4 regions of the Fictibacillus sp. KU28468 genome follow, and region 2 is predicted to be linked to each of the others. Evidence: riboswitches for the same ligand, from Rfam matches in the RefSeq annotation. Region 2 holds a riboswitch; each other region holds the start of a gene.
What was found. Region 2 has a riboswitch for S-adenosylmethionine ahead of OKX00_RS18095 (homoserine dehydrogenase). Riboswitches for the same ligand answer to the same signal wherever they lie in the genome.
Positions count from the first base shown of each region.

Region 1: another riboswitch for S-adenosylmethionine. It lies ahead of OKX00_RS21090 (methionine ABC transporter ATP-binding protein); the one in region 2 lies ahead of OKX00_RS18095 (homoserine dehydrogenase).
Region 3: another riboswitch for S-adenosylmethionine. It lies ahead of OKX00_RS01345 (LLM class flavin-dependent oxidoreductase); the one in region 2 lies ahead of OKX00_RS18095 (homoserine dehydrogenase).
Region 4: another riboswitch for S-adenosylmethionine. It lies ahead of OKX00_RS03860 (alpha/beta hydrolase); the one in region 2 lies ahead of OKX00_RS18095 (homoserine dehydrogenase).

Region 1 is NZ_CP110666.1:3,979,245-3,984,576, reverse strand. Features, by position in the region: gene OKX00_RS21100 (TOMM precursor leader peptide-binding protein) at 1-56, opposite strand, end outside; gene OKX00_RS21095 (putative thiazole-containing bacteriocin maturation protein) at 53-2,377, opposite strand; SAM riboswitch class I at 2,682-2,787, shown strand; gene OKX00_RS21090 (methionine ABC transporter ATP-binding protein) at 2,864-3,877, shown strand; gene OKX00_RS21085 (methionine ABC transporter permease) at 3,867-4,532, shown strand; gene OKX00_RS21080 (MetQ/NlpA family ABC transporter substrate-binding protein) at 4,554-5,332, shown strand, end outside.
Region 2 is NZ_CP110666.1:3,445,690-3,451,021, forward strand. Features, by position in the region: gene OKX00_RS18090 (endonuclease MutS2) at 1-1,750, opposite strand, end outside; gene OKX00_RS18095 (homoserine dehydrogenase) at 2,253-3,518, opposite strand; SAM riboswitch class I at 3,629-3,737, opposite strand; SAM riboswitch class I at 3,838-3,947, opposite strand; gene OKX00_RS18100 (undecaprenyldiphospho-muramoylpentapeptide beta-N-acetylglucosaminyltransferase) at 4,073-5,143, shown strand.
Region 3 is NZ_CP110666.1:255,848-261,179, forward strand. Features, by position in the region: gene prfA (peptide chain release factor 1) at 1-14, shown strand, start outside; gene prmC (peptide chain release factor N(5)-glutamine methyltransferase) at 25-888, shown strand; gene OKX00_RS01340 (hypothetical protein) at 973-1,137, opposite strand; SAM riboswitch class I at 1,440-1,538, shown strand; gene OKX00_RS01345 (LLM class flavin-dependent oxidoreductase) at 1,713-2,762, shown strand; gene OKX00_RS01350 (ATP-grasp domain-containing protein) at 2,774-3,727, shown strand; gene spoIIR (stage II sporulation protein R) at 4,005-4,679, shown strand; gene OKX00_RS01360 (GNAT family N-acetyltransferase) at 4,746-5,189, shown strand; gene OKX00_RS01365 (L-threonylcarbamoyladenylate synthase) at 5,296-5,332, shown strand, end outside.
Region 4 is NZ_CP110666.1:763,982-769,313, forward strand. Features, by position in the region: gene OKX00_RS03845 (TIGR00366 family protein) at 1-321, shown strand, start outside; partial or broken gene OKX00_RS03850 (putative protein N(5)-glutamine methyltransferase) at 430-1,229, shown strand; gene OKX00_RS03855 (thermonuclease family protein) at 1,296-2,174, opposite strand; gene OKX00_RS03860 (alpha/beta hydrolase) at 2,631-3,443, opposite strand; SAM riboswitch class I at 3,586-3,693, opposite strand; gene OKX00_RS03865 (bile acid:sodium symporter family protein) at 3,969-4,949, shown strand.

The DNA of each region.
Region 1 (5,332 bases), 530 kb from region 2:
TCGCTTACGGTGTCAGCTAACATTCCGTTTCCGATGATGATGATGGATTGGCTCATGGAAGTTCCTCCCCGCTTAACGCAATCCCATAAATGCCAGCCGTATTCTCTTTAAAAATCGCTTCCAGATGAAGTTCAAAGATGTTTGCTTGTTTTTTATTCTGTCTTAATCGATGTATTGCAGAATGGAAGGTTTCGTCTAACGGCTTTTCTTCAAAAGAAGGAACCCGAACCTTCTGTTGAGCATCCTTTTGCGATGTAATGGAGGAAACCGCAACCCCATAGGGATAATGTGAGATTTCTCGATTTTGAGAATCCATCACAGCAGTTTGTAATGCTCTGCTTAAAGCCATCTGCATATTCAATCCAACGCTTCCATACCACTTGCCGTTTGATTCAACCCAAACGACAGGAAAACCCAGTACTTCACGGCCACATAAAAATTCTGGTTCAGACTTCTTGGTTCTCAGAGCCTGCAGAAAAAATTGGCAGCGATGATCATTGACAAGACTTACATCCAATGTGGCTTTTGTGACACCGTGATCTGCTTGCTTCACAAATTCTTCATGAAGTGCGTTTTGCAGTGCTCTGCATAAACCTTCTGCAGGGGTCTTGCCCATCCCGATTCCCCATGATGAAGGATGCTCACTGAAAAAGTCATTCCCAAAACTCCTGGCATATGTTTCAATTCCAATCAGACCTGCCTCCAGGCGAGCTTCTTCATGCGTGAGTCCTGAACAGACAGTCTCAGGATAGAGCTTGGCAGGGCCTTCTGAACGCGGATCAGCAACCTGGACTTTGCATTGTGATAACGGGAGCTGGAGTAAATCTGCTTCCTCCCAAAGATGAAAAACGCCACATTCTTTTGACGTAATCCGGTAAAACAGGGAATGTAAGTCCATTTGTTGATGATCGCATGTTTCAAGAAATGCAGCCGGGTCGTTAATCGGTTCGGCATAAACACGCCCAGTAACCAACGGGTGAGGGAGAAAGGTGTGCCAGCTTCCTTCGAGCGTTTCCAAGTTAAGCAAGTAAAATGGTCTTTCTCTTTTTCCCTCATGTACGCCCGTGATTTCTTTAAAAAGCTCAAAAACCGCCACATTGGCTATTAGCGCACCTGCTGTTTGTGATAAGGAGTGAGAACCATTGCCTTCTTCATTCAGCCTCTGGTGCAGTCTGCGGAAGGCAGACTCCCAGCACGAATCGGATTCAGCAAAAACGAGCGGGCCGGCAAAAGCTAAGTCTTTTAAAATAGTAACGGGAAGAACATTCTTCTTTTGTTCCTTGCAGATGGCCAGAAGGGTACGAAGTTGAGATAAATCACTGTCCTTGCATCCATATAGTATGCAATCAAACGGTTCTGCATTTTCTCTCCATGAATTTTTCCCGGAACTTAAGATGGTGATTTTGGTTTCGGGCTCTGACCTGCGTGCTTCGGCTATCATCTCATTTAACCGCTGCTGAATCGTTGGGTGTGATTCAGTGAGTATGACGCTGAAAGAAGGATGCCCTGATTGAATGAGAGATTGAACGAGAGAGAGGAGAAGTGAATCCGAACCGATTACCGCTATTTTTGCCTGACGATAGGCTTGAAATCGGTAACCGCCTGAATCACGAATATGATCTAAATATTCGATTTGGGAGGCATACTTAGCAAGGATGCGATCAGGAAGCTGATGGGGGAGATCCTGGCTTACATCACGGACAAAACCGTTCTCGTACAGAACATGTGCGATCTTATACACTTGTTCTTTATAAGCATCTGGTAAACCGTTTGTGACAGAATCAAGAGTACGGGTTCCGTCGAAAATAGGAATTAATTTTTCCAGCCATCGGTCAATGGTGCTGCCTTCCATTCTTAAAGATTTTACGTTGTTCCGGAGATATACACCTTTAGCTGAATCCGGAAAAACAAACGTGTCTCTGTTTACTTTTAAACACATAGAAGGATTTAATTTTTGCATGACCGACCTCCTCTTTAGATGCTCTACATCTTTTACATCATTTAACTCTATGGATGCCTGATGTCCATTATGCCTATCCAAACGATAAAAGCCCTGCCGAGGGATATGCAGGGCCGGTCTTTTGTTAAAATACCTATCACTGCCGATCGGAAGCTTAACTGCTTCCGCCACGACCGCAGCGGCCGCAGCCGCCACAACGGGCACAGCCGCCACAGCCGCCGCAACGGCCAAAGCAGCCGCCACAGCCGCCACAGCCAAAGCAGCGGCCAAAGCAACCGCCACAACCGCCAAAGCCACCGCATCCACCAAAGCCACCGCATACACCAACACAGAAGCCAATGCCAAAGCCAACACATAGACGAGCGGAATCACTTGTATCTTGATCCTGAGGATAATTCGGGGTAACATTGCTGACATTTACACCATCAGTGTGCAGCCCCTGAAGATCCCACTTGAATTCTTCATTCAATAAAAAAACCTCCTACTTTATTTTACGGGTTTAACGAGCTGAGAAATCGCCAGAACACAAACGTTTTTTCTGGAAAAGTACCCTCAAAATAAAATATGGGATGTGGTTGTCCCAAGTTACTGTCCATATGCCTAGTTATCATACATCAACAAATATAAACGTTTAATTCCGACAAATCTACTATGGATAGTATTGACAATGGAGGAGAATCGCTTTATTATTAGAAATGTTCTAAAAACAATAGCATAACCGTTCTTATCGAGAGTGACTGAGGGATTAGGCCCTATGACGTCCGGCAACCTCCAATTTGGAAAGGTGCCACTTCCTACAGAATGATTTTCATTCTGAAAGATAAGGTGATTGAATTTATAATCCAATGCCTCTTTCATGATGAAAGGGGCTTTTTTATTTGGAAAGAAAGAGGGGGTTGTTTCATGATTGAAGTCAAAAATCTGTTGAAGGTTTACCGTTCGAAGAAAAAAGAGATCGTGGGGGTGAACAACGTATCTCTTACGGTAAAAGAAGGAGAGATCTACGGCATTATCGGTTACAGCGGTGCAGGGAAGAGCTCTTTGATCCGATGTTTAAATTTATTGGAGAAGCCAACATCGGGTGAGGTTTGGATTGATGGGGTGAATCTTGCCTCTTTAAAAGGAGAAGATTTAAGAAAAGCCCGGTTAAAGATTGGCATGATCTTTCAGCATTTTCATCTGGTCAGTTCAAAAACCGTCTATGAAAATATTGTATTTGCCTTGAAAGCAGCGGGCAAATCAAAGGATGATGCGGAAAAGCGAGTATTGGAACTATTGGACCTCGTGGATCTTGCGGATAAGAAGGATCAATATCCGGCTCAGTTGAGCGGAGGTCAGAAACAAAGGGTCGGAATTGCCAGGGCGCTTGCCAATAACCCGAAGGTGCTTTTATGTGATGAGGCCACTTCTGCCCTCGATCCAAGCACAACAAAGTCCATCTTAAACTTATTAAAGGACATTAACCGCAAGCTGGGATTGACCATCGTTCTGATCACGCATGAGATGGAAGTAGTGAAGGAAATCTGCCATAAGATAGCCGTCATGCAAAATGGTGAAGTGATTGAGGAGGGCGAGGTCTATGACATCTTCTCTGATCCTCAGAAACCGCTGACCAAAGATTTTATTAACAGTATCCTGCAATTTGAATTGCCTAAGCAGCTCATTGAAAACCGCAAAGGGAAGATCATCAAGATTCAGTTCAAAGGCGAGATTGCCGAAGAATCAGTGGTGTCAGAGCTTTTCCAGCAATACAACGTGAAAGGAAATATTCTGCACGGGAAGATTGAGTACATACAGGATATCCCTCTGGGCATTTTCATTATGGAGCTTACAGGTGAAAATACCGAAGTAGAGAGAGCGATCGAATATATTACAAGAAAAACAAGGAGTTTGGAGGTGGTGTATGATGTTGCTTGATTCACTTGTACAGCTTCTTCCTGATTTAAACAATGCGTTCTTCCAAACACTTTATATGGTGGGCATCTCTTTAGCCGTGGCCATCATCATCGGGCTCCCGCTTGGTGTATTGCTTTTTGTAACCGATAAAGGATTATTCCTTGAAAATTCCGCTGTGAAAAGTGTTACAGGATGGATCGTCAACTTGATTCGTTCGATTCCCTACATTATTCTTTTGGTGGCGTTATTGCCGTTAACCAATTTGCTTACAGGGACAACAATTGGGCCAACTGCGGCTTCCGTATCCCTCTCTGTTGCTGCGATTCCTTTTTTTGCAAGAATGGTTGAAGCGTCACTCCGAGAAATCGATAAGGGAGTGATCGAATCAGCCGTAGCAGTTGGGGCAACCTCATGGATGATCATTAAGGATGTGCTTCTTCCGGAAGCCAAACCGGGTTTGATTCAAGGATTAACAATCACGACAATCAGCTTGGTCGGTTATTCAGCCATGGCAGGTATTGTTGGCGGGGGAGGAATCGGTGACTTGGCCATCCGATTTGGGTACTATCGCTATGATAATACCGTCATGATTACCACGGTAGTCGTTTTGATTTTACTCGTCCAAATCATTCAATTCACCGGAGATAAGATCTCCAAACTCGTAGATAAAAAATAAAACAATAGGGGAGAGAAACAAATGAAAAAGTTTACTTCAGCACTCATTCTATTACTAGCCATTGGTGTTCTGTCAGCATGCGGCTCAACTTCCAGCGGATCATCAAGCTCAGGAGACAAGAAGAACATCAGCATTGGAGCAACAGCCGGCCCATACAGTGATATGGTCAATAAAGCCATCAAACCTGAACTGGAGAAGAAAGGATATAACGTTAAAATTGTAGAGTTCAGTGATTACATTCAGCCGAACCTCTCATTAGCTAAAGGATCTATTGATGCGAACCTGTTCCAGCACAAAATCTATATGGAAAACTTCGCAAAAGAAAAGAATTTAAAGCTTTCTGAACTGATTATTGTACCAACTGCGCCAATGGGTGTATATTCCAAGAAATTCAAAAAAATTGAAGACATCAAAAACGGCAGCACGGTAGCCATTGCCAACGATCCCGTTAACCTTGCCAGAACACTGTTAATGTTCCAGGATGCCGGTCTAATTACCATCAAGAAAGATGTCAATCCATTAACCGCTTCAGAAAAAGATGTTCAAGAAAATCCGAAGAAACTTCAATTCAAGCCGCTTGAAGCTGCGCAATTGCCAAGAGCGGTTGGAAGTGCAGATGTATCGGCCGTTCCGGGTAACTTCGCGCTTGCGGCAAAAATGAAATTGCAGGATGCTCTCTTCCTTGAGAACATGCCGGATCAATACCGTAACCGGGTCGTTGTGAACACAAAAGATGTTAAATCCCAATTCGCTAAAGACATTAAAGCAGCCGTGGAATCCAAAGAGTTTGAAAAAACCAT
Region 2 (5,332 bases):
CTTCTTCCGAACAGATGATGCCCGCCGTTTTTAAACTGGATACATACACCCGATCCCCCACTTCGAATGTCCGGGCTTCCGGTTTTTCTTCCGTTTTCTTTTCTGCCTCTCGTATCTTGCGGTTTCTCCCTTCTTCTGCTTCTCTTCTTTTCCTTATCATTTGCGTTTGTGCTTCTACATGCAGTAAATCGAACATAGTGCTCTCTTTCTTTTCTGAAACCTCTTTGCTCGTTATTTGTTTTGCCCTTGTGATCAGCTTTTGTTCGAGACCCAGCTTCCACGCGATGGAAAAGGCCTGGCTTTCACCAGCTTCCCCAATCTTCAGCTCATAAAGCGGCTTTAGAGATTCGAGGTCAAAAGCCATCGATGCGTTCTCAAATCCTGGAGTAAGATAAGCAAAATCTTTAATCTCACTGTAATGGGTCGTGGCTAGAATGGAAGCGCCTCTCTCAAACAATTCTTCAAGAATGGCTACAGCCAGCCCCATTCCCTCAGCAGGATCGGTTCCCGCACCAAGTTCATCGAGGATGACAAGCGTATCAGGACCGGCCTTCTGAAGGATGGAGATAATGTTCGTCATATGCGCCGAAAATGTGCTCAGCGACTGTTCAATGTTCTGATGGTCACCGATATCTGTCAGCACCTCTGAATAGATTCCAAATTCGCTCCCCTCTCCAGCAGGAATATGAAGCCCCGACTGAACCATCAGCGTCAGCAGTCCTGCCGTTTTTATGGCTACCGTCTTTCCGCCGGTATTCGGACCCGTAATAACGAGTGCTCCATAGTTTTCACCTAGTCGGAAATTCAAAGGAACAGCATGGCTTCCGAGCAGCGGATGCCTTCCTTCATGGATAATGGTCCGTTTTTCACGATTAAGTGAAACCTCCCTGCCATCAAGGGCGATGCTGTATTTGGCTTTGGCAAAAATAAAATCATAATGAAGCATCCCTTCAATATTAACTGAGATCTCATGTTTGCAGCCTGCAACCAGACCTGTTAATCTGCCCAGCACCCTTGCTGTTTCGATGTCTTCCTCTGCCTGCAGAAGCTGAAGCTCATCCTGCAGCTTGCGGACATCTTTCGGTTCTATAAAAACGGTGGATCCGCTGGAAGAGGAATCAATGATCTGCCCATCCATGCTCCGTTTAAATTTACTTTTTACAGGGATGACATACCTTCCGTCTCTCACCGAAATCATTGGTTCCTGAAGCATATCCCGATAGGCCGGTGATTTTAGAATATGATCCAGCTTCGCTTTGATTTTTTCCTCACAGGCCAGCATCCTCTTTCTTACTTTTTCAAGCGGCTTGCTGGCTCCGTCATCCACTCTTCCGTTACGGATACAGCGCTGAATTTCAGATTTGAGGTCTTTCAGTTCAAACAGAGAGTATGCATAAGCAGATACAGTTGGTGCAAGAAATTCTTTGTCCTTCATATACCGCTGCAAACGCTCTACGTTTTCTGCAAGCCCGCAAATAAGCTGCAGCTGTTCAGGGCTTAAGAGAAGGCCTTTATCCGGAATCGTCATCACATGGTCGATCCCGTTCAAGTTCGCAATAGGAACGCTTGAAGACTTTCTAAGAATTGCTGCCGCTTCCGTCGTCTCTCTTAGCCAATTCTTAATGATTGTGATCTGTCCAGAGGGCATTAGCTCTAAAATTTTTCTTTTTGTACTCTCGTTTAATCCATACGCAGATAATGTTTCTGTAATTTTATTAAATTCGAGCATGTTAATTGTATGGGTGTTCAAAGGTAGTTGCCTCCTCATATTTTTTCGAATTGCTAATCTATAAAACAGTTCCCCCTTTCCCGGGAACAGGGCCAGATCATGACAATAAAAAAGGCAGAAATGGACCGCCGCCATTTCTGCCTGTTATCAATTTTCGTGTGGAAGGATACGCCTCTCCATACAGCTGTCCCCTGACTTATGGAAGCTGTAAAAAGCATAAAAAAATACGCCCAAAGAGCGCGGCATCGTTCGTTGCACAAAATACGTACACGAAAATGATAATGTTGTATGCTGACCGCTGTTCTTAACTATTGGTGGCCGCAAAAAGACATCAAGAATACAACCGCTTCAAGCACGGCCTTTTTGCTCCAACTATCCAATTCGCTTAGTTAAGAACGTGAACGCTCATCCACACAACTCCCTTCCTTTTGTTACTTCCATCATATGTAAAACCCTTTCCTTTGTCAACATGATGGGTAAAAAAATCCGCAGAGAGCCGACTCTCCACGGATATTCCTGTCTCCTATTCTGCCACCGGCACCTTTTCTTTTTCTGCCCCCTTGCCGCTTTTTGACAGACGGACCGGATAGATGCTGTTCACTGGAATAAACTCATCCTCCTGTTCTAGAGGGAGCGGTCCTTCATAAAGCAGGGCAGCAAGGGAAGTATGCTGAAAACGAAGAGAAGTCCGGTCTAAAATGATTCCATGCCTTTCAATGGCTGAAACCCTTTCCTTTGTAAAATCAATTTTTTCACCGACGAGAAGGTAGGTATTCACCTCTTGTTCTTGTTTCTTAGGGCAGAGTTCCGATACAGCCGGTTTGTTTCTATATACTTCCCTAGTTTCATAGATCGATAATAAGTCTTCCACAATGGCACTTGCTGTTGCTTCTGCACCAGCTCCCGGCCCTTGCAAGGTCAAACAGCCGAGAAGGTCTGTCTGAATACGGACGGCATTGTCCACGCCTTCCACACCATACAGCGGATGATCGCTATCCACAAATACAGGCTGTACCTGGAGATCAAGTCTATCGTTTAAAAGAACGAGATGCTTCAGCCGAAGCCCCAGCTGCTCAGCCAGTTGAATCTCTTCAAGAAGCACATTTCCAATCCCCTCCACCTGCACTTCTTCCCAGGATGGCTGCACGCCATAAATCCATTTGCTCAGCACCATCGCTTTGTAGAATGCGTCCAAGCCTTCGATGTCATTTGTCGGATCCGGCTCTGCATATCCTTTTTTCTGTGCCAGTTTCAGCGCTTCTTCAAACGAGGAACCTGTCGTTCTCATGTACGAAAGAATGAAGTTGGACGTTCCATTTAAAATGGCTTCTACATGCTGAATCCGATTGATTCTTAAAAGCTCCCTCAATGTTCTCAAAATCGGTATTCCTCCGCCTACGCTCGCTTCATAGACAAAACGGACACCCTTTGCGGCAGCACGCTCTGTTAATTCTTCTCCATGCCTGGCAATCAAATCTTTATTCGCAGAAATCACATGGCATCCCGCTTCAAGTGATTGTATGATGTAAGACCGTGCAGGCTCGATTCCGCCAATCGCCTCAATGACCACATCAGGCACTTCTTCCCCGATCGCCTTCTCGAATTCGGACGTCAACGGTACCCCCTTTACGAAAGGCCTTGCTTTGGAAGAATCCTTAATCAAAATACTGGACAGCTTCAGACGATGACCCAGCAATTCTTCTAAAGCACCTTTTCTATCCATGATGGATGTATATACGCCGGATCCTACAGTCCCCAGCCCCAGCAGTGCTATTTTTAATTCTTTCAACACAATCACTCCTTCTGCAAAAGCAAATTTTTTATTAGTGGATGAATGGTATCTGTATGATGGCAAAAGAAAAAACCTCTTCCTAAAGAAGAGGTCTGCAGTCCGGCCTCCTCTTATCATCCAGGGTTCTTTCCTGCAGGTAGTAGCACCTTTTCAAGTAGAATACTTGAAGGTTGCCGGGCTTCATCGGGCCTTTCCCTCCGCCACTCTGGATAAGAGTATTATCATGAGATTGAAACATGTTATGTAGCACTTTATTTTTTTAGTACAAAAAACCCCCTTATCACGAAGATAAGAGAGCTGTATGGTTCCGATCCGTCTCTTATCTCCCAAAGTTTTACCTTTGAAGGATTTAGCACCTTTTCAAGTAGAATACTTGAAGGTTGCCGGGCTTCATTGGGCCTTTCCCTCCGCCGCTCTTGATAAGCTTCATTAAATTAGTCTTACTCTATCACGGCAAACAGGAGAGCGTCAACCATTATTCAGATATTTCTGGAATCATTGCAGATTATTTTTGGTATGATAGAAACACATAAATAAAAGGGGTGGAAGGTTTGGGCAAGAAAATCGTATTCACCGGGGGAGGTTCCACCGGGCACGTTTCTGTTAACCTGGCTCTGATTCCTTTGTTCTTAAAAGAAGGCTGGGAAGTCAGCTATATCGGTTCAAAAGGAGGAATTGAACGGCAACTGACAGAAACCATCGAAAGCGTCCGCTATTACAGCATCTCTACTGGTAAACTAAGGCGCTATTTTGACTGGAACAATTTTAAAGATCCGTTCCGTGTCATGCAAGGAGCATTTGAAGCATTTCGGCTCATCAAGACCATAAAACCAGACGTGGTCTTTTCAAAGGGTGGTTTCGTATCCGTTCCCGTAATCCTCGGCAGCCGGATGAACAAGGTGCCAATTGTGACCCATGAATCCGATCTTAGTCCAGGGCTTGCAAACCGTCTTTCACTCCCCTTCGCTAACAAAGTGTGTACAACGTTCCCCGAAACCACTGATCATCTTCCAAGGGAAAAAGCGGTATACGCGGGTGCTGTTATCCGTAAGGAGCTGCATGAAGGGATCGCAGTCAAGGGGAGAGCTTTCTGTGGTTTGATTCCTGGTAAACCGATCATCTTGATCATGGGAGGAAGTCTCGGATCAAAAAAAATAAATGAGGCCGTAAGATTAAGCCTTGACGCTCTGCTTCCCCGCTTTCAAATCATTCATCTTTGCGGAAAAGGCCAGAAGGATTCTTCCATTCTGAAAAAAGGCTACATCCAGTTCGAATATGTATCGGATGAGCTCGCAGATATCCTTGCAGCAACGGATTTTGTCATTTCAAGAGCAGGCTCTAATTCTATCTTTGAGTTTTTGTCACTGAGAAAGCCAATGCTTCTCATTCCACTCTCAAAAGAAGCAAGCCGCGGAGATCAAATTGAAAATGCCCGATCATTTGAAAAACAAGGCTATTGCGAAGTTCTGTTTGAAGAAGACCTGACTGCTGAATCCCTTATGCAAGGCATTGAGCAGCTTTATTCAAATCAGGAAGCCTATATCAGCAGAATGGAAGAAAGCCAGCTTAGTAATGCGTTAGACCATCTGTTTTCCATCATTAAAGAAGAAGCAAAAGGATGACTTTCCCCATTCCTCCTCTGAGATGGGGAAAAGCTATGAGAGGAAAAAGCAATAGATAAGCTTGGCCCAAATAATGCGGTGCAAGCTTTTTTATTGTGCGTCGGGACAGAAAGCTGAAATGAACTTGTCAAATCGCTGAAATAAGGATTTATGTTCAAATTCGCCTTAATTATTTTCAACAAATCCTAT
Region 3 (5,332 bases), 1.2 Mb from region 2:
AGACGGAAGCATAAGATGAAAGCGATGAAACGGCATGAAGCCCTGAACTGGGCTTCATCTTTTTTAACGAAAAAGAGACGGGAACCTCAAGCCGGGGAGCTTCTGCTTCGTCATGTACTTGGCGATCTGAGCCGGACGGAGCTGCTTCTTGGTTTGGATGAAGAGCTTCTTCCAAAGCAGCAAGAGGCATTTGAAGCAGCTGTACAAAAGCATGGCGATGGAGTGCCTGTCCAATACATTATTGGGTTTGAAGAGTTTTACGGAAGACGCTTTTCGGTGAATAAAGAGGTGCTCATTCCTCGGCCGGAAACAGAAGAGCTCGTATATGAAGTGCTTCATCGCTCCATGATGAGGTTCCCTGGCATAGAAAAGATCCAGACAGTCGATGTCGGGACGGGGAGCGGTGCCATTGCCATTACGCTGGCACTGGAGAATTCTCGTTTTTCGGTAACCACGATCGATATTGCTGAGGAATCCCTGGAAGTCGCAAAGAAAAATGCTGAAGACCTTGAGGCATCTGTTCGTTTTATTCATGGAGACCTCCTTCAGCCTCTGATCGAGGGCGGAGAAAAAACAGATATCGTTGTGTCGAATCCTCCTTACATTCCTGACCGTGAAATAATGGAGCTTGAGACGATCGTTAAGGATCAAGAGCCTTTCCGTGCACTTAGCGGCGGTGAGGACGGCTACGTATTTTACAGAAGGTTTATGGAAGAGCTGCCCCTCGTTCTGAACCCACAAAGCATTGTTGCCTTTGAAGTCGGCCATGATCAGGGCCAGACCGTGGCTGAAATGCTCAGGGTCACGTTCCCTGGGTCGGTTGTTTCGGTAGTAAAGGATATCAGCCAAAAAGAACGGATGGTTATCGCGGAGATTGGCTTTAAATAAGCAGAAAAGGTGGGGGCTGTCCAGAAAGTCGAAAATTGACCTTCAGGCAGCCCCTTTTTGGCTTGAAAAATCTTCAATGAAAAGTTAATTGAAGTGGAAGATGCGAGACTCCTCGAAAATGAACTTCACATTTTCTTCGTGCGATAAAAAGCTGCCGGAGCCTTCCTTGTCCTGCGGGACTAGCGTGACAGGTGAGACTCCCGCCGGTGCTTGCACCAAAAAGTAGGCGTTCACGCCGGTAAGGCTCACCGCACGCCCTGCGAAAGTAGGCGTTTACGCCGGTAAAAGCGAGCAGCCTGGAACGGAAATCAACAGGTTACAGACTTCTTGGACAGCCCCTTTTTTTTTTGTGGCCGGAAGAACGGAATTGAACGAAACTGGCGCTGAATTGAGCCGAATGGAGAATAATTGAGCGAAACAAGCAATAATTGATCCGAACTTAATTTTCAGACTTATTTGCCAGTCAAACGCAACTCAATATCATCTATTCTCACATCCTAAAAATTGACGAAATACCTACTTCTATTGTAGGATTACTATTAATTAAATAAATCTTATCCAGAGCGGTGGAGGGACTGGCCCTATGAAACCCGGCAACCTATTTTTAGAAGGTGCTAAATCCAGCAGGAGTAGATCCTGGAAGATAAGATGGAACGGTCTAAAACTTCCTCTTATCTGAGAGGGAGTTTTTTTTGTGGGCTATTTTGGTAGGTCGGGGGGTCTCGACTTTGTCGCGACCGCTCCTCCGCGCTGATGGGATAGACTTAGAGGGTCTCTCTCGGCGGCAGTATGTTTTGCTTATAGCAGAGGGGAGAAAAAGGTAGATGAGATTTGGATTTTGGTTGCCGATCTTTGGTGGATGGCTGAGAAATGTGGAAGATGAGAACATGCCGCCGACGTTTGATTATGCGAAGAAGGTTATTCAGTCCGCGGAAAAGTGGGGGTTTGACACGACGCTGATCGCGGAACTGTATTTAAATGATATAAAAGGGCCGGAGCAGGACTCTTTGGAGGCTTGGACAACGGCAGCGGGTCTCGCGGCCGTAACGGAGAAAATAGAAATTATGACAGCGGTAAGGCCGGGATTCCATAATCCTGCTGTAACGGCGAAAATGACGGCGAACATCGACCAAATGAGCGGCGGGAGGTTTACACTTAATGTCGTCTCCGCCTGGTGGGAAGAGGAAGCGAAGCAGTATGGCGGCATTTTTACTGCCCACGACGAAAGATATGAGCGTACGCAAGAGTTTCTTGATGTTCTAAAGGGGCTGTGGACAGAAGAAACCTTCAATTATTCCGGCAAGTTTTATCAGTTTAGCGATACGAAACTTTTCCCTAAACCTGTTCAGCGGCCAAATCCCATTTTGTATGCTGGCGGAGAAAGTGAAAGGGGTAAACAGGTTATCTCTTCCTCCTGTGACGCCTACGTCATGCATGGCGGCACTGTCGAAGAAGTCGCCGTTAAGATCAATGACATGAAGAACCGCCGCGGGCAAACAGGGAAAGAACCTTTATCTTCGTTCGGCATGGCGGCCTATGTGATCTGCCGGGATACTGAAGAAGAAGCCCAAGCGGAACTGCAGAGGATTACAGATGTAAAAGAGTCCAGCGCATATGCTGGGTTTAAAGATTTTACGAGCAAGTCGCAGCTTGAACAGCAGATTCAGCTGTACGACTACTCTGTTTCCAACCGGGGGCTGAGGCCGAATCTGATCGGTACACCTGAACAGATTGCGGAGCGGATTGCAGCATATGAAGAAGCCGGCCTCGGACTCCTTTTACTGCAATTCTCCCCTCAGTTAGAAGAGATGGAACGTTTCTCAAAACAGGTGATGCCTTTGGTAGAGAGCTATCGGAAAGAATATGCGAAATAAGGAGGATGACCATGAAAAAAGTATATATCATACATGAGAACGATGAATGGACAGATCATCTCACAAAGAGGCTGGATGAGCTGCAAGTGCCTTATGAGGCATGGCATCTCGATCAGGGAACGGTTAATCTGGCAGAAGCCCCGCCCGAGGGCATTTTTTACAGCCGCATGAGTGCTTCCTCACATACAAGAGGACACCGTTATGCACCGGAACTTGCTGCCGGTGTCATTGCCTGGCTGGAAGCACATGGCCGAAAAGTGCTGAATGGCAGCCGCGCCCTTCAGCTTGAGGTGAGTAAGGTCGTTCAATATTTAGAGCTTGAGGCGCATGGGGTGAAGACGCCCAAAACCATTGCGGCTGTTGGCAAGGACCAAATTTTGCAGGCAGCTGAGCAGTTCAGCGGCAAACCGTTTATTACAAAGCATAACCGGGCGGGAAAAGGCCTTGGTGTTCAGCTTTTCCATTCATACCAAGGATTGAAAGAGTATGTGCTCGGCCCTGATTTCGAAGAGCCGGTGGATGGCATCACATTGATACAGGATTATATTGAATCGCCGGAATCTTATATTACACGCTGCGAATTTGTCGGCGGCAAGTTTGTTTATGCGGTTCGGGTGGATACCTCAGAAGGCTTTGAACTCTGTCCGGCAGACGCCTGCCAGATCGGTGACCTGTTTTGTCCTGCAGGAGAGGAAACGCCAGCCAAGCCGAAGTTTCAAATTCAGGAGGACTTCAATGAGTCAATCATTGAAAACTATATGAGGGTTCTGGCAGACAACAAGATTCATGTTGCCGGGATCGAATTTATAAAAGATAAAGACGGCACGATCTATACGTATGATATCAATACGAACACCAATTACAACTCTGATGCTGAAGCGGCTGCCGGAAAATATGGCATGCTGGAGCTTGCGAAATTTTTGCAGCAGCAGCTTGATTCATTGAATGCAGCAACCGTGCAATAAGACAAAAAGAGCCTCCCGCCAGCAGCGGGAGGCTCTTTGTTTTTTCATTATCTACATGAAAAAGGGGGTGATAGGGATGTCCTTACTATAGCAGACCCACTACATTGCAGAGGAATTATGTGACCTTTTTGATATGTTTAATAAATTTGTGACAAAGTCCGTTGTTTCACAGCCGGTTTCTGTCATATTTTCCCTGTATTTGTTTACTAGATTCATAGTATGATTCCTCCTTTCCGTGGCCACAATGAGGATAGAAAAGGAAAGGGGAGTTTTAAACATGAAAAGATCAAAAAAATCGCTAATGACTATACTATTCCTATCGCTGATCGCGATGCTGCTGTTTTTTGAAACCCAAACGAAGGTGGCCGATGCCACCATGAATGCCTCTGCTAAAATTCCGAGTGATGCCATCAGGCTACGGATTCTGGCAAACAGTGATGCGGAAAAAGATCAGGCACTGAAAAGAAGAATTCGGGATAAAGTGAACGAACAGATCACAACCTGGGTGGGTGGCCTGGATTCACATGATCAGGCCGAAAAAGTGATCCGAAAACATTTGCCTGAAGTTGAAAACGTGGTAAAGTCCTATTTGAAAGATGCCGGGCTCAGCATTCCCTACAAAGTTCAATTCAACAATCATGTCGCCTTCCCGACAAAAATGTACGGAAATAATGTCTACCCTGCTGGAAAGTATGAAGCGGTCCTCATTACACTTGGTAAAGGGAAAGGAGCCAATTGGTGGTGTGTATTGTTTCCGCCTCTATGTTTCCTTGATTTTGAAAACGGAGACGCCGTTAAAGCGGATCAGAAGGGTGTAAAGGAAGTAGCCTCAGGACCAGCTCAGGACGCACCTGTTGTTCAAAAGCCTGAGGAAGAAAAAATAGAAGTTAAATTCTTTCTGGCAGACTTATTTACCTCCATCGCTGATAAGATCGGGAGTCTTTTCTCTTAAAAGCCCTGCATAACTTTCATGGTTGTTTCATAGACTTTTATAAAAAATGCTAGAGGGGTGAACACCATGACAATTCGTTTACGGGCGGCTATGCCGCATGAAGCAGGAAGTCTCGGTGACCTGGTAAGGCAGGCTGGTCTCGGAACGGACGGGATCAGAGAGGGAATCGAGAACTATCTGGTTGTGGAAAATGATGAAGGAGATACGATCGGAACAGTGGGCCTGGAAAGAGTTGGCCAGGACGGGCTGCTGCGTTCCTTCGTCATCAAGAAAGAATATTCGAATGAACAACTATTTCTGCGATTGATTCAAAGAATTTTGCTATACTGTAAGGAAAAAGGAGTGGAAACCCTGTATCTGCTTACGAAAGCTGTTCACCTTTTTGAGCCTTTATCGTTTCAGCCGGTAGCCGAAAAAGGAACTCCTTCCCATATTGAGAATACCGCCCACTACAAGAAAACAGCTGAAAAAGATGTTGTACTCCTGTACTGCACCTTGAATGACAAATGATTATCCACAAGTTATACACATTTCTGGAGCGTTTGTGTATAACTTGTGGATGATGTGCGAAATGAGCGTTAGAACACAGATTGGGCGGTTTGAAAGGATTTTTCACATGACAGAGTATAAAACCGAAGTATGGTCTGTGGATA
Region 4 (5,332 bases), 1.7 Mb from region 2:
TCCATTTCCAACCCATCGACGTTTCCGTTCTTTGCGTTCTTGAGCTCAGGATTCGTCAACTTCTTCGTTCCGTCCGGCGGAGGACACTGGGTCGTACAGGGGCCGTTCATCATGCCTGCTGCACAGCAGCTCGGCGTAGAACCCGGCATCGCAGCGATGGCCATCGCCTACGGTGAAGCATGGATGAACATGGCCCAGCCGTTTTGGGCTTTGCCGGCTCTCGCTATTGCCGGACTCGGCGCACGGGACATCATGGGATACTGCGTCACCACCCTGCTAGTGTCGGGTGTCATCTTCGCAGTTGGGTTGTCGTTTTTTTAGAGGGGTGGAGTAGAGAGGGGTGCCAGGCACCTCCGTTACACATGTATGTAATCGTGGTGCCTGGCACCTCAAAAAAAGGCACCAAAAAATTCATTCAGAGGTAAAATCATGGTGAATGTTGATATTCAGCAGGATTGGAATTTTTCAACTGTTGTCACGAGGCTTAGGGCAGCTGGCTGTGTTTATGCGGAGGATGAGGCTCGTTTGCTGATGGCTGAGGCGAAACCGCCTGCACAGCTGGCTGCTATGATAGACCAGCGGGCTGCCGGTTTTCCCCTCGAACAAATCATCGGATGGGCGGAATTCTGCGGCTTCCGGATCGAGGTGGACCCGGAGGTTTTTGTTCCCCGCCGACGTACTGAGTTTCTTGTCTCCCAAGCGGTAAATATCATACGGCCGGGAGACATCGCCGTTGATCTCTGTTGCGGTTCAGGTGCGGTTGGCGCCGTGCTGGCTTCAACCCAAGAAAGTATTAAGCTGTATGCTGCTGACATCGATCTGAAAGCGGTACAATGCGCTAGCCGTAATGTGACAGCTCTCGGCGGCCGTGTCTACGAAGGTGACCTGTACAAGCCTCTGCCCAAACACTTCTCGGGCGCGTCAACCTCCTAGTCGCTAACGCACCTTACGTCCCCACTGATGCGATCGGGATGCTTCCTGCGGAAGCTCGCCTTCACGAGGATCGAGTGGCACTGGACGGCGGGGAGGATGGACTTGATCTCCAGCGGAGGATAGCTGCTGGTGCGTCGGATTGGGCCGGTGCCGGGAGGCCATCTGCTTGTTTAGACCAGCGAACGGCAGGCACTGCAGACTCTCGAAATTTTTAATGCTAACGATTGTTATCACGTGTAGTCCGTTCCAGTGAACTGGACGCAACCATCGTTATTGGCACTAGAACCGCTATCTAAAAAAGCCAAAAGAAAAGCCGGACCAGCAAAAACTGCTGATTCGGCTTTTAGTTTTATCTCCACTATCTATCGCTGAGACTTTCGGTAGCCTGCTTTTTGGGCTTCAGCCTCTGAGCAGAACATGACCTCGGCTTTCGTCCGATCGTAATATTGGCCCCCAGGCATGTGATAGATTCCGGATTGGTTACCTTTGATGTTGCAGCTTCCCTTTGGTTTCTCTGGCGTTTTCACCTGATTATTTTGCTTGCTGGCTGGTGAAGTCCCTCCGGAAACTGTTCTGTTTGCTGTGCTGGCTTTCGAATTGGCATGGAATCCGTCTTGCTGGGCATAGTTCTCAATCGACCAAATGCCGACACCTGCCTTTTGAGCTTTTTCTTGTGTGGCGCGGAACTGATCGACGTATTTGGTGTTAGGCGGATACACATAGGCCACACGGGCAAGGCCTTTTTCCAGAAGAAGCTGGTTAAAGTTTTGCTTTCCGATCCATATGTACGCGAGCAGCCTGCCGTATTTATCGCGTTCGGACACATCCAGCTCGACCCCGACTTTTTTGCCCGTTAACTGGGTTTTTGTAAATTTGGAGCTTTCCGGCCCGAACGGCTGAACACCGAGCCTCGGATGTTTTGTCTCGGGTGTGTCGATAAGGAGCATGCGGATTCGCTCCGTTTTTCCGTTCTTAAATTTCACATCCAGTGTATCGCCATCGACCACATACGTAACAGTAGCCGGCATGCCTTTAACGGCAGATGTCTGATCTCTGGATGGAGTGGTTTTGACATCATTTGAAGATGAATCTTCTTGTTTTGCAGCAGGTGAACCCGTTTTTTGTCCGGAATCCGTGCTTGTTTGGCCTGTGCTAGGTGCATGTGCACACCCTGTGATGAGCAAAGCCGTTAACAGCAATACAATCAGGCTAGTCAGACTTTTTCTGCGTTTTTCTCTCAAGTTGATCTCCCCTTAATTTTTAGAACGTTCAAGTTGGCTGTCTGGTAAGGGTAATGAAGTTTACGGCGACGCGTCCATAATAAAAATACAAAAGCTATTATACTACGATATGGAATGCAGAAGGGGACAATGTGAACAAGTTTTATGCGGCTTGCTTAATTGAATGATCAAAAAAGACCAAGCCCATTTGCTGTATCTTTCAAAGTGGAAAGAGATTCCGCAGCAGCTTAAAGACCACGAAGGTGCAGATTTTTTTAAAAAAGGAAGATGAAGAAGTGAAAAAATTAGTTGCGGCAGTCATCCTGTTGTTGGCAAGTTTAGTATATGTGTTAGCGCGGCTCACACAAAAAACATTGTATATGGACAGATTTTCGGTAAATGCGAAAAACCGGGTCAGTTTTCATTGGAATACCATCGCTATCAATACAGGTGCCAGGCACCGCTTTTACACAAGTGTCAAAAGCCGGTGCCTGGCACCTTCAAATTAGAATCATTTATGAGCCAATCGGAGGTTACAGTGATCAGTTCATTGAAGTGCATGATGGATGAGAAGGTATGGTTGGCGCCTTTAATAAGCCGAATCTTGCTTTTTCCACATGATCTTTTTTGGGTATTCTCAAAGAATTCCCCGCAATAATGGGCTGGAATTTCTTTGTCGTCCGTTCCGTGAACGAGCAGCACATCACCGGAAAACTGTGATAGCTGGTCTAACGGATTGGAATTCTTGAGGGACTGCAGAAATTTTGTGGTCAGGGAATAACCTAAATGATCCACGAATCCTTTAATGAATAGATGGCTATATTCTTCTTCACCCACGATATTTACGATGTCATCAAACGGCCGTCCTACCGCAGACCAGAGGATTAACTGTTTAACCCTTTCGTCACGGGCCGCAGAGTGTACAGCAACTGCTCCTCCAAGGCTATGGCCAAGCAGGGTAATCTGGTCAGAATCAACGTTAGGAAGCTCCAAGGCAAAGCTAACGGCAGCGTATGTTTGGTCGATTAGGTCTTCAAAGCTGTTTTCCCCATAATTTCCCTCACTTTCCCCGCAGCCCGAATAATCAAAGCGAACTACAACAAATCCGTTCGAAGAAAGCTGCTGTGCCGTTTTAACAAACAATCGGTCCACACCAATCCGGTTGCTTGTAAATCCATGGCAAATAATAACGGCAGGGGATATCTTATTTTTGCTTAGCATGGATTTCGGATAATGCACGGTTGCGGTAAGCCTTTTTCCCTTCCAGTGTATACAGTCGTGTTTTTCCATATCACCAACTCCTCATTTAACGTTTATTATTTAAAATAACTATTCATATCTATTTAGTAGGAATTGATTCGATAAAAAACCCCTTCCTATGTTTATGGAAACATAAGAAGGGGTTGAAGAGACCGAAGAATGATCAACACAATTCTTATCTTCCAAGCAAAGAAGCTTGTTGAAATTGGCACAGTGCTCATAAAAGAGTCTGTTGCCGAGGTTTCTCAGGGTCAATTCCCTCCACCTCTCTGGATAAGAATATTTAATTTCATTTAATGTAAAATAGAATTGATAGTTTGTCAATTAAAAAATCTGTTTTGGACAGCTATCTCAAATGGGTATGCATACATCCTATGCACCTGGCGGGGAGAGGGATTCAAAAATATACAATAGCCTGCGCCTTTTTTGTAGGGTGCCAGGCACCTGAATTACACAAGTATATAATTGCGGTGCCTGGCACCGCAAACTTAAATATTTTATAATATAAATTAATATACTATTAGAGTAATAGACTCAGACGGAAGAAGGCTAATCGTGTTAGAAAAGTTAAACCACCAGCTGGAAAAATTCATGCCATTTATTACACCCGCAAGTGTGATCCTTGGAATTTTGCTTACGAGCGAACTAAAGGGTTTGCTTTTTTTAGTTCCTTGGATTTTTGCATTCATGACGTTTTCAGGTAGTTTAGGGTCTAATTTTACCCATCTGCGAAATACACTGTCCCGGCCAGTGCCCATCCTGACAGCACTCATCATCCTGCATATCATAATGCCGATCTGGGCGTGGGGAGTCGGGCACATTGCGTTTTCCTCGGATTCCCTTACCATAACCGGACTCGTATTGGCGATGGTCATACCGTGCGGCGTGACGAGCAGCATCTGGGTATCCATCTATCGTGGGAACAGCACCCTCGCGCTTTCCATAATATTGATTGATACGCTATTATCGCCGATCGTCGTTCCTTACAGCCTATCACTGTTTGTCGGAGAAACCGTCTCCATTGATGAATGGTCCATGGTGAAGGACTTGTTGAATATGATCGTGATCCCATCTGTCATTGGCATGCTGCTTAATCATTGGACGAAGGGAGAAATAAAGAACACGCTCGGGAAAAGAATCTCTCCAGTTTCTAAAATTTGCATGAGTGCTGTGGTCGCCATCAATGCTTCGGTTGCCACCCCGTATTTGGTTCATGTGAACGCGAAACTTTTATTGATTGGTTTGTTCGTCCTGTTGATCGCGGCCAGTGGTTACTTAATATGCTGGCTGACCGGCATGCTTTTTGGATGGGAGAGAGAAAGGGTTGTAGCTCTCGTCTTCAGTGGAAGCATGCGGAATATCAGCGCTGGATCTGTTCTTGCGTTAACGTACTTTTCGCCGGCGACAGCTGTTCCCGTCGTGGTTGGAATGCTGTTTCAGCAGATTCTGGCGTCTATATACGGCCATCTGATAGCTAAACACTACGGCAGACATGAACAACTTACTTCGGAAAATAACGAAAAAGTTCCTGTTTAATAGTTTTGGTGCCAGGCACGCTTAATTGAGAAAAAAGGAGCCCTCCATGAAGGCTCCTTTTTCTTACTTTCCTTTTTTTACGGACAGGATGAAACGTACCAGCAATGTTTCCAGCTGCTCATCCTTTATCTTCTTTGTGTTGAAATGCTGGTGAATGCGTTTTTTTAGCACTTCACTGCTCATCACCATTCTCCTTTCCTCTTTGTTTTCCTACTTTTTTCTTTCCTTTGAAGATTATACCTGCTAGTTGTCGAAAGAAGGGGTAATATGTCTTATGCGCTATATGTAATGGGCCAGATTTTTATGATTTTATTACCATGCTTGCTTGATAATATTTCCGGATTTTAGCAGATTGAAACGTGGAATTGGCAATAAAACGAAAA